2 regions of the Ureibacillus sp. FSL E2-3493 genome follow, and region 2 is predicted to be linked to the other one. Evidence: predicted binding sites of a transcription regulator. Region 2 holds the regulator's gene; the other holds the start of a gene.
What was found. The regulator NrdR, encoded in region 2, represses ribonucleotide reductase genes. The targets are predictions, from matches to a motif close to AACACNATATATNGTGTT.
Positions count from the first base shown of each region.

Region 1: a site for NrdR is predicted at 2,465-2,482, ahead of MHH69_RS10185 (vitamin B12-dependent ribonucleotide reductase). Genes of this name have one in related genera too.

Region 1 covers NZ_JBBOPK010000001.1:1,990,913-1,995,355, forward strand. Annotated here, with positions in the region: gene MHH69_RS10185 (vitamin B12-dependent ribonucleotide reductase) at 1-2,416, opposite strand, end outside; gene MHH69_RS10190 (lipoate--protein ligase family protein) at 2,658-3,437, opposite strand; gene MHH69_RS10195 (rhodanese-like domain-containing protein) at 3,597-3,980, shown strand; gene gcvPB (aminomethyl-transferring glycine dehydrogenase subunit GcvPB) at 4,110-4,443, opposite strand, start outside.
Region 2 covers NZ_JBBOPK010000001.1:2,396,474-2,400,916, forward strand. Annotated here, with positions in the region: gene dnaI (primosomal protein DnaI) at 1-931, opposite strand, end outside; gene MHH69_RS12350 (replication initiation and membrane attachment family protein) at 933-2,306, opposite strand; gene nrdR (transcriptional regulator NrdR) at 2,325-2,795, opposite strand; gene MHH69_RS12360 (IS1182 family transposase) at 3,021-4,443, opposite strand, start outside.

The DNA of each region.
Region 1 (4,443 bases), 410 kb from region 2:
CAACGGGTTGTTTTTCAACGACTTTCTCTTCCAATACTTCATCAAAGGCTAATTGCTCATCATGGGATGATTCTGCTTTTAATGTAAGTACTTGTGAATCACGGCTACCATCTACGTAAACCGTTCCACCTTTTGCTCCACCTTTGTATAGACGTTCGTACACTTTTTGTACTTGCTCTACTGTGTAGCCTTTTGGTGCGTTTACTGTTTTAGAAATCGATGAATCTACCCAACGTTGGATAACACATTGTACATCCGCATGGGCTTCAGGCGTTAACTCCATCGATGAAATAAACCAATGTGGTAAATTGTTTTCATCTGCTTCTGGATGATTATTTAAATAATCTTGCACAATTTCAGCTTTTACTTCAATGAACTTACCAAGACGACCAGAACGGTAGTAAGTGAAGGAGAAGTATGGTTCTAATCCCGTTGCAACCCCAACCATCGTACCAGTAGATCCTGTTGGAGCAACCGTTAATAAGTGGGAATTACGAATACCATTTTCAAGCACTCCTTGTCGAACATGTTCAGGCATTTTCTTCATATAACCAGTGTTAATGAAGGCTTCTCTTAAACGTTTCGTTTCTTCTTCTGTTTCACCTTGTAAGAATGGGAAGCTACCACGTTCTTTACCAAGTTCGATAGATGTTTCATAAGCTGTTACAGCAATCGTTTCAAAGATTTTATCTACTAATTCATTGCCTTCAGGAGAGCCATACTCTTTTTCACAATAAATTAATAAATCGGCAAGACCCATTACTCCAAGACCTACTCGACGTTCACCTAACGCTTGTTTACGGTTTGGTTCTAAGAAGTAAGGTGTCGCATTAATGACGTTATCTTGCATACGTACTCCGATACGAACGGTTTCCCGTAGTGCATCGTAATTAACTGTTTTTGTTTCTATATTGGCAAATTGAGCTAAATTGACAGCAGCTAAATTACATACTGAGTATGGTGCAAGGGGTTGTTCTCCACATGGGTTTGTTGCAACCACTTTTTGACCATAGGCACGAGCGTTCGTCATGTCGTTCGCATTATCGATAAAGAAAATACCCGGTTCCGCAGCATATGTAGCACAAATATTAATTAAGTTCCACAGTTCTCGAGCTTTAATTGTTCGATAAGTACGAACTCCGTAACCCATTGCTTCCCATTCACGTACGTCCCCTACTTCATGCCATTTTTCGTTGTAAATAGCCATTTCTTCTGGAGTGTAGTTCGCAACATCTGGGAATCGTAATTCATAATCAGCGTCATGTTCAACTGCTTCCATGAATTCTTTTGTTAAAGTAACCGAAATATTAGCACCTGTTAAAAATTCCGGATTATGAACGCTATAAGTTCCACCATCACGTAATTTACTTTCTGCTTCTTTTATAATCGCTTCGTTGAAACCGCCAAGACCAGGAATTGCTTTATAGTTTACAATACCTTGGTACATCGCTTCCTCTTGTTGTGTTAAAGGTTTGAATTTTAACTTTTCCTTTGCTAATGAAGCAATTAACTCATCTTCTGTATTTTCAATTAAGTAACGAAGAATACGTGGGTTTTGCATTTTTGAAATAATGAATTCCACAATATCTGGATGCCAATCGGCTAACATAATCATTTGCGCCCCACGACGGCTACCACCTTGCTCTACAAGATGCGTAAGCTTAGCAATATCATCAAGCCACGATACGGATCCGCTTGATTTACCGTTTACACCTCGGGCTAATGTGTTACGTGGACGTAATGTTGAACCATTTGTACCAACGCCACCACCACGGCTCATAATTTCCATTACTTGTTTTCGATGATCACTAATACCTTCACGACTATCTGGTACGAAAGGCATTACGTAACAGTTAAAGAATGTAACATCTGTTTGAGAACCTGCTCCATACAATACACGACCAGCAGGAATAAATTTTAATGAAGCAAGCTGTTCATAAAACTTTTCAAACCATTTTTGTTTATTTTCTTCTGTTTCTTCAACAGCAGCTAATCCAGTCGCATTGCGTTTTGCAATTTGTTCGTAATAAATTTCAAGAGGCTTTTCAATTACGTCTAAGGAACGCACAATGATGCCTGTTTCTTGTTCAATTGGATTGTCTAATACATGGCGGTATTCTTCTTCAATTAATATTTCAGCTTTTTTTGCTTCCACATCGATTGAACGAATGAACCCTAATCCGCGCGCAGGAAACTTTGGATCTTCTTTAATAGTTAATACAACAAAATCTCCAGGCTTTAACGTTTTCTTTTCCGTATCCTTAAAGGAATAACGGTCAATCATAACCAATCTTGATACTCCCTTATGCGTAATATGCATGTCCGGTGTGATTGGATGTACTTGTGGGAAATTCTTGATGTCTTCATTTAGTTGTTCTACGAGGATGGTTGCATGCGTTTCACTTAACATTACCATCTGCCAGCCTCCCTTAATAAAATCTAGTGTTGTTTACATTGATAGAGACATACAACATATTGTATGCGAATAATATAAACAACACTAGATGTAGTTAATATTTATTTACTAGAAAAGATTACCTCATAACAAATATTGTTGCAAGGGGTTGATTTTTTTAAAAGTTGCCTGAACCCTTTAAATTCAATAGTTTAAACTCTATAAAAAAATTTTTCCGAAAAGAGAAACATACGTTCCTCTTTTATTTTTTGAAGTTCCACTCATCATTTAAATATTTTTTTTGTTCAAGTTCTTTCACATATTGCTTTTGTTTGTCCGATAATTCGTAAGGTACTAATTCAATGTCTAGTGCTTGCTCAAAACCTTTTTTAAACGCTTCTACACATTGTGGAATCGTAATTTGTTTATCTGTTAATTGATTAATGGCTACGGCCTTTTGAGGGAGTTTTTCACGCATTTTTTCTTTCATTTCTGGTGAAGAAAATTTAAAGAGGGATAACAATTTTTCTTCATCAAGATCTAATAATATAGCCCCGTGTTGTAAAATGACACCTTTTTGACGTGTTTGGGCACTACCTGCTACCTTTTTCCCTTCTACGACAAGTTCATACCAGCTTGGTGCATCAAAGCATACAGCACTTTTTGGTTTTTTTAAATCAGCCAGTTTTTCTTCTGTATCAGGAACACTAAAGTAAGCATCTAACCCTAAGTTTTGGAAGCCTAGTAATAAGCCTTCACTAAGTACCCGGTAAGCTTCTGTTACCCCTGCAGGCATTTCGGGGTATTGTTCAGTAACGATAATACTATAAGTCAGTTCACTTTCATGTAAAACGGCTCGTCCACCAGTAGGACGTCGAACAAAGCCAAGATTTTGCGCCTTTACAGCATCAAAATCAACATCCTTCTTCGCACTTTGGAAATAACCGATTGATAGAGTTGCTGGATTCCACTCATAAAATCTAATGACAGGAGGAATTTCTCCTTCACTATGGAAATCTAGTAAAGCTTCATCCAATGCCATATTATAAGAAGGACTGCATGGACCTGAATTAATAAAATACCATTTTGATTTCAAACCTATCATCTCCTCACACATAACTATCATTTTAACAAACTCATTGGACTATCGCTACTTTCTCTTTTATAATGGAATATGTAGAAAGAAAGGAGAAAGAAAGCAGTGACTGTACTTTATACAATTGCTATCATACTAGGCCTTATCATCGTATATGTTCTAGTCAATACACTGCGTTTAAAGAAAGCAGTGTCAAACTTAAATCAAGATCAATTTATCCAAGGCTATCGAAAAGCTCAACTAATCGATGTACGGGAAGCAAAAGAATTTGAAGCAGGTCATATTTTAGGTGCTCGTAATATTCCATCAACACAATTACGTCAACGTTATAAAGAAATCCGACCTGATTTACCAGTATATTTATACTGCCAAAACTCCGGACGTAGCGCCCGTGCTGCTTTATTTTTAAAGAAAAAAGGATATAACCAACTTTATCAGCTTCAAGGCGGTTTCAAAACTTGGACTGGTAAAATTAAAACAAAAGCTTAACCAATAATGAAAGGGGACATGCTCAAGCCATTGAGCTGTCCCCTTTCAAACGTTATAGAATGTCACTTGCACACCACGACAAAAAGTGTAGAGAGCCATTAAAATGACTCGATCTACACTAATTAGATTTTAAGCTTCTACTTTTGTATAACGAAGAATTGGAGTACGTGCCGCACGCGTTTCATCTAAACGGCTAATTACCGTTGTATGAGGTGCTTCTTGTACTAAGGAAGGATTTTCTTCCGTTTCCTTCGCAATTTGAATCATCGCATCGCAAAATGCATCTAACGTTTCCTTCGATTCTGTTTCCGTCGGTTCAATCATCATTCCCTCTTCCACATTTAATGGGAAGTAGATTGTTGGTGGATGGTATCCAAAGTCAAGGAGACGTTTCGCTATATCTAATGTGCGAACACCTAGTTTCTTTTGGCGACGTCCAGATAAGACGAATTCATGTTTACAA
Region 2 (4,443 bases):
GACGATTTTTTCCGCCCATTTCAATAGGTACTGTAATAGCACGAATACGTTCCATTATACGGGCAGCTTTAATCACTTCAACGTCACCACGGGAATTTTGTGCTAAATGGTGTTCTAAGCCTTTATAGTCAAAGTTAGAAGTAATGAAAGTTGGGAGCTGTTCACTCATACGATAATGTAAAATGGTACCGAGTATTTCATCTCTAGCCCAACTGGATAATGTTTCTGCACCTATATCATCCAGCATGAGCACTTGGGCCCGTTTCACATAATCCACTTTTTCATTTAACGATTGATCATGAATGGAATTTTTCATTTCCCGTAAAAATTCAGGAACGAAAACGACGACGGATTGAATTTTTAAAGTTGCTAATTCGTTAGCAATCGCACCTAGTACAAAGGATTTTCCAACACCAAACTGACCATATAAGTAAAAACCTTTTGTAGGCAGTTCATTCGTGCTTTTATATTGAGCAATAAAATCTGCCGCTTTATTGGCAATATTGACACGGGACGTATGATCAATTTGTAAATCTTTCAATGTTGCACTTAATACATCCTTTGGCATATGCATACTAGAAATCATCTGTTCAACTTCCCGGCGTTCATCTTCAAGTATTTTTTGCTGACATCTTTCATAACGAACATCTATCGTATTTTGCGAAATATATAATTTTGGTACAAAGCCTTTTAAATAGTTTGTACAATTTTCCGTATTGCCACAATGACAACAATCAATCGATTGACTAATATATTCCTGTAATTTAGGTAAACTTCTATCGACCATATCTGTCGTTACGATTTGATCATTTTCTGCTAGAAATTGTTGAATCTCACGGTTTTCCAATATTTCACGACGAATTTGGTTGTATCGTTCTTCAAAGGACGGTACTTTAATTGTTCTTTTTAATGATTGATTAATCGGTTCGATGTTAGTTCACCTGCCCATCTTGTACACCAAGTTTTTTTAATATTTTCAAACGCTCTTGCTCAAAATCAATAGCTTTCTGTTCTTGTTGCTCGTTTTCACTATTTTCTTCATTCCTTTTGTAAAACCATTCCGGAATGATTTCTTTACTTGCCCTCGCTTGCTTTTTATAGCCGGAAGTAGCCACTTGAGTTTTATTGTCGTTTTCATTTTTCCACTTCGTATATTTATCCCGTTCCGTACGAGCTAATTCCATCGCTTCTTTTGCAGTCTTTAAATTTTTCCTCATCCAATGATCTGCAATTCTTTCAACATATTTTCGAGGAAGCTTCATATCCGTTGTTAGCATAACATACTCCAACAATACATTGACTACACCAACGGGCATCCCATGTTTCACAATTAAATCTTCCGCCAATTGAACCGAAGATGGTAAAGGTTCCTTCCCATTATTAATATCCTTTAACACTTGAAGGGGTGGAGTCGTTTCCAAATACAATTGTAATTCTTGTTCCTTTGATATTTTTTCGGGCATTGGATGTTCCCTTTGAACAAAGGTTTTCTCTAGCTTTGGCGCTTCCTTCGATAAAGTTAATTTATAATAATCTGCTGCCGCCTTTTTTAATCGGTCATGAGAAACTTGCATATTATCATCCAATGCTAAAATCACAACCTTTTGCATATCCAACGGGGATAAATGATATAAAAATGCCAGTTTTGCTATCACTTCCTTCACATCCGTAGTAATACTACTGGAAGGAATCAGATTTTCTGAAAGACCAGACATTAACAAATTAAAATCAAATTGCTCATAGTAAAAAGGATAATTTTGATTTGGATTATTACTATTTGCCTCTATTACATCCTTTGGTATATTCGTATGGACAGGCTTGTACACATCCATAAACGAACGGGATACTTCCTTAAAGGATTGTTTATTCATCGGTTTAATAAAACGTCTTCGCAATTTCCGATATGCCTGTTCCCCAATTTTTGAAAATAAAAACATCGATAACAATGGGTCTTGGAAAAAGGAATGGGCATCAAGGGGTCGGATTAATTCGTATATAAAATGGCGACTATCTTCCTCATCCTTTCGCCATGTACGAAGTAATCCGATCGCCTCTAAAGCAATACGTGCTTCAAACACTTTTCCAATAGACATATTTAAAACGTTCATTAAATAATAATGGGTCATAGGCGTAGTATGTAAATCTTCCCCTTCTGCCCATAAAGTTAAATAGAGACTAATTGGTTCAGGACCTGTCAACGGTTGATAAAATAATGTTAACAGTTGGCGTTCATTTGTTGAAAGAAATTGAGGGAGACTAATTTCAAAATGATCTGTAGGCTGCACTTCTTTATACAAATGAACCATTTAATTCCCTCCACACATTCATTTTTTTATATCCGTTTGGCGATGTAGCAATTCTTTCAACTCAGAAATAAAGACGTTGATATCTTTAAATTGACGATAAACAGAGGCAAATCGAACATAAGCGACTTCATCCTCATGTGCCAATAGATCCATGACCTTTTCTCCTACATCTTCCGAACGGACTTCCGAATTGCCTATTCTTCTTAAATCCTTTTCAATAGTTAGGACAATCCCCTCTAACGTTTCTAAAGCGACCGGCCGTTTTTCACATGCTCGAATTAAACCACGCAATACTTTTTCCCGACTAAATTCTTCCCTGGAACCATCCTTTTTAACGACAATTAAAGGTGTTTCCTCGATTTTTTCAAAGGTTGTAAAACGAAAGCCACAAGACTCACACTCACGTCTTCGGCGAATTTCTTTATTGTCATCTACTGGCCTTGAATCCACTACCCTTGTTCCATTATATTGACAATCTGGACATCTCATAAAAATTTTTCTCCCGTCTCACTTTTAATTAGTAATCTTATTATAACAAATCTAGTTGTTCTAGAAAAATAGCTCTTCTTTGTGTATGCAAAACTACATTTTAATATATTTTGACAAATAAAAAAAGGAGGCTGGGACATAACTAGCTTCAAATAGTGGGAAAGGTGAATTTGAGGAAACTCAAATTCACCTTTCTCTATTTTTGTATGTAAATTCTTTTTTTCTTTAGTTAATGGCCATGAATTTTCTTAAATTCACAGCCATTAATGCGAGGCCCATTTCGTTTTCTACCTTCGATTTTCCTCGTACAGAAAATCGAGTGAAACGCAAATTAGCCTTCAAGAATCCAAAAACTGGTTCCACATCGATTTTGCGTCTTCGATAAATGGCACTTGTTTTCTCTTCTGAAAGCTTTGCTCTTACATATTCTTTTTGCTGTTCCCATTTTTCATTTACCATTAATTTTCGATTGTTGCCTTCTTTAGCTTTGGTACACGATGAACGGAATGGGCATCCCGAACAGTCTTCACACTCGTAAATTTTGAGCTTCCGTTGGAAGCCTGTGTGGTCATTACGGACAGAATAATATTGAAATTCAAGACGTTTTTGATTAGGACATGTATATGTATCGGTTTCTTCATCATACGTCCAGTTATCGGGATTAAATATGTTTTGTTTATACTTTTTCTTTTGTTCTTTCAAATACATACTATACGTAATAAGTGCTTCTCGTTTTCTATTCGAAAGGATATCATGAAAGTTTTGTTCACTACCGTAACCTGCATCTGCAACAATGTGTTTTGGTAACTCAAAATAATGCTGCTCAATCTCATCTAGAAATGGAATTAACGTACGTGTATCTGTTGGATTTGTATATATACTATAGGCAAGCGTATATTGACCTTCCGTTGCGATTTGTACATTATATCCAGCTTTTAATTGTCCGTTTTTCATATAATCATCTTTCATTCGCATAAACGTCGCATCTGGATCTGTTTTAGAATAGCTATTGCGTGTACCGAAGATTTCAAAGTCTCTTTCGTATTTTTGTTTACGTAGGACAAAATCAATCAACTGCTTGCGCACTTGTTTCGGGTATTTCCGTTCATTTCTTAAGGCTTTTCGTTCTGGAACATCTGATGATGTTTCAATTTGTTTATCATACTCAGTTACGACATCGTCCACTTTTTGAACCAATTGAGCGAGCTCTTCCAATGTTAACTGTTCATCGCTTTCACGTTGAATTTCAGGTATGATTTCACTCTCTAGTAACTCATTGTATAGCTGGTTTGACTTTTCAATTAAACTTTGATGATATTTTTCAATGGTTTTCTTCCAAACAAACGTAAATTTATTCGCATTCGCTTCAATTTTTGTACCATCGATAAAAATTGCTTCTTGATCAATAAGCTTTTCTTCAATCAATTGGCAACGGAATTGAACGAAACATTGACGAATTAAATCTTTCACTTCTGGTTGAATACGGAATCGGTTGATTGTACGGTAGCTTGGTTCATATCCTTGGGCTAGCCACATCATTCGGATACTGTCTTTTAATAGGGCTTCAATTTTCCGTCCTGAGAAGATAGATTGTGTATAGGCACATAAGATAATTTTAAGCATCATACGTGGATGATAGGCAGGACAC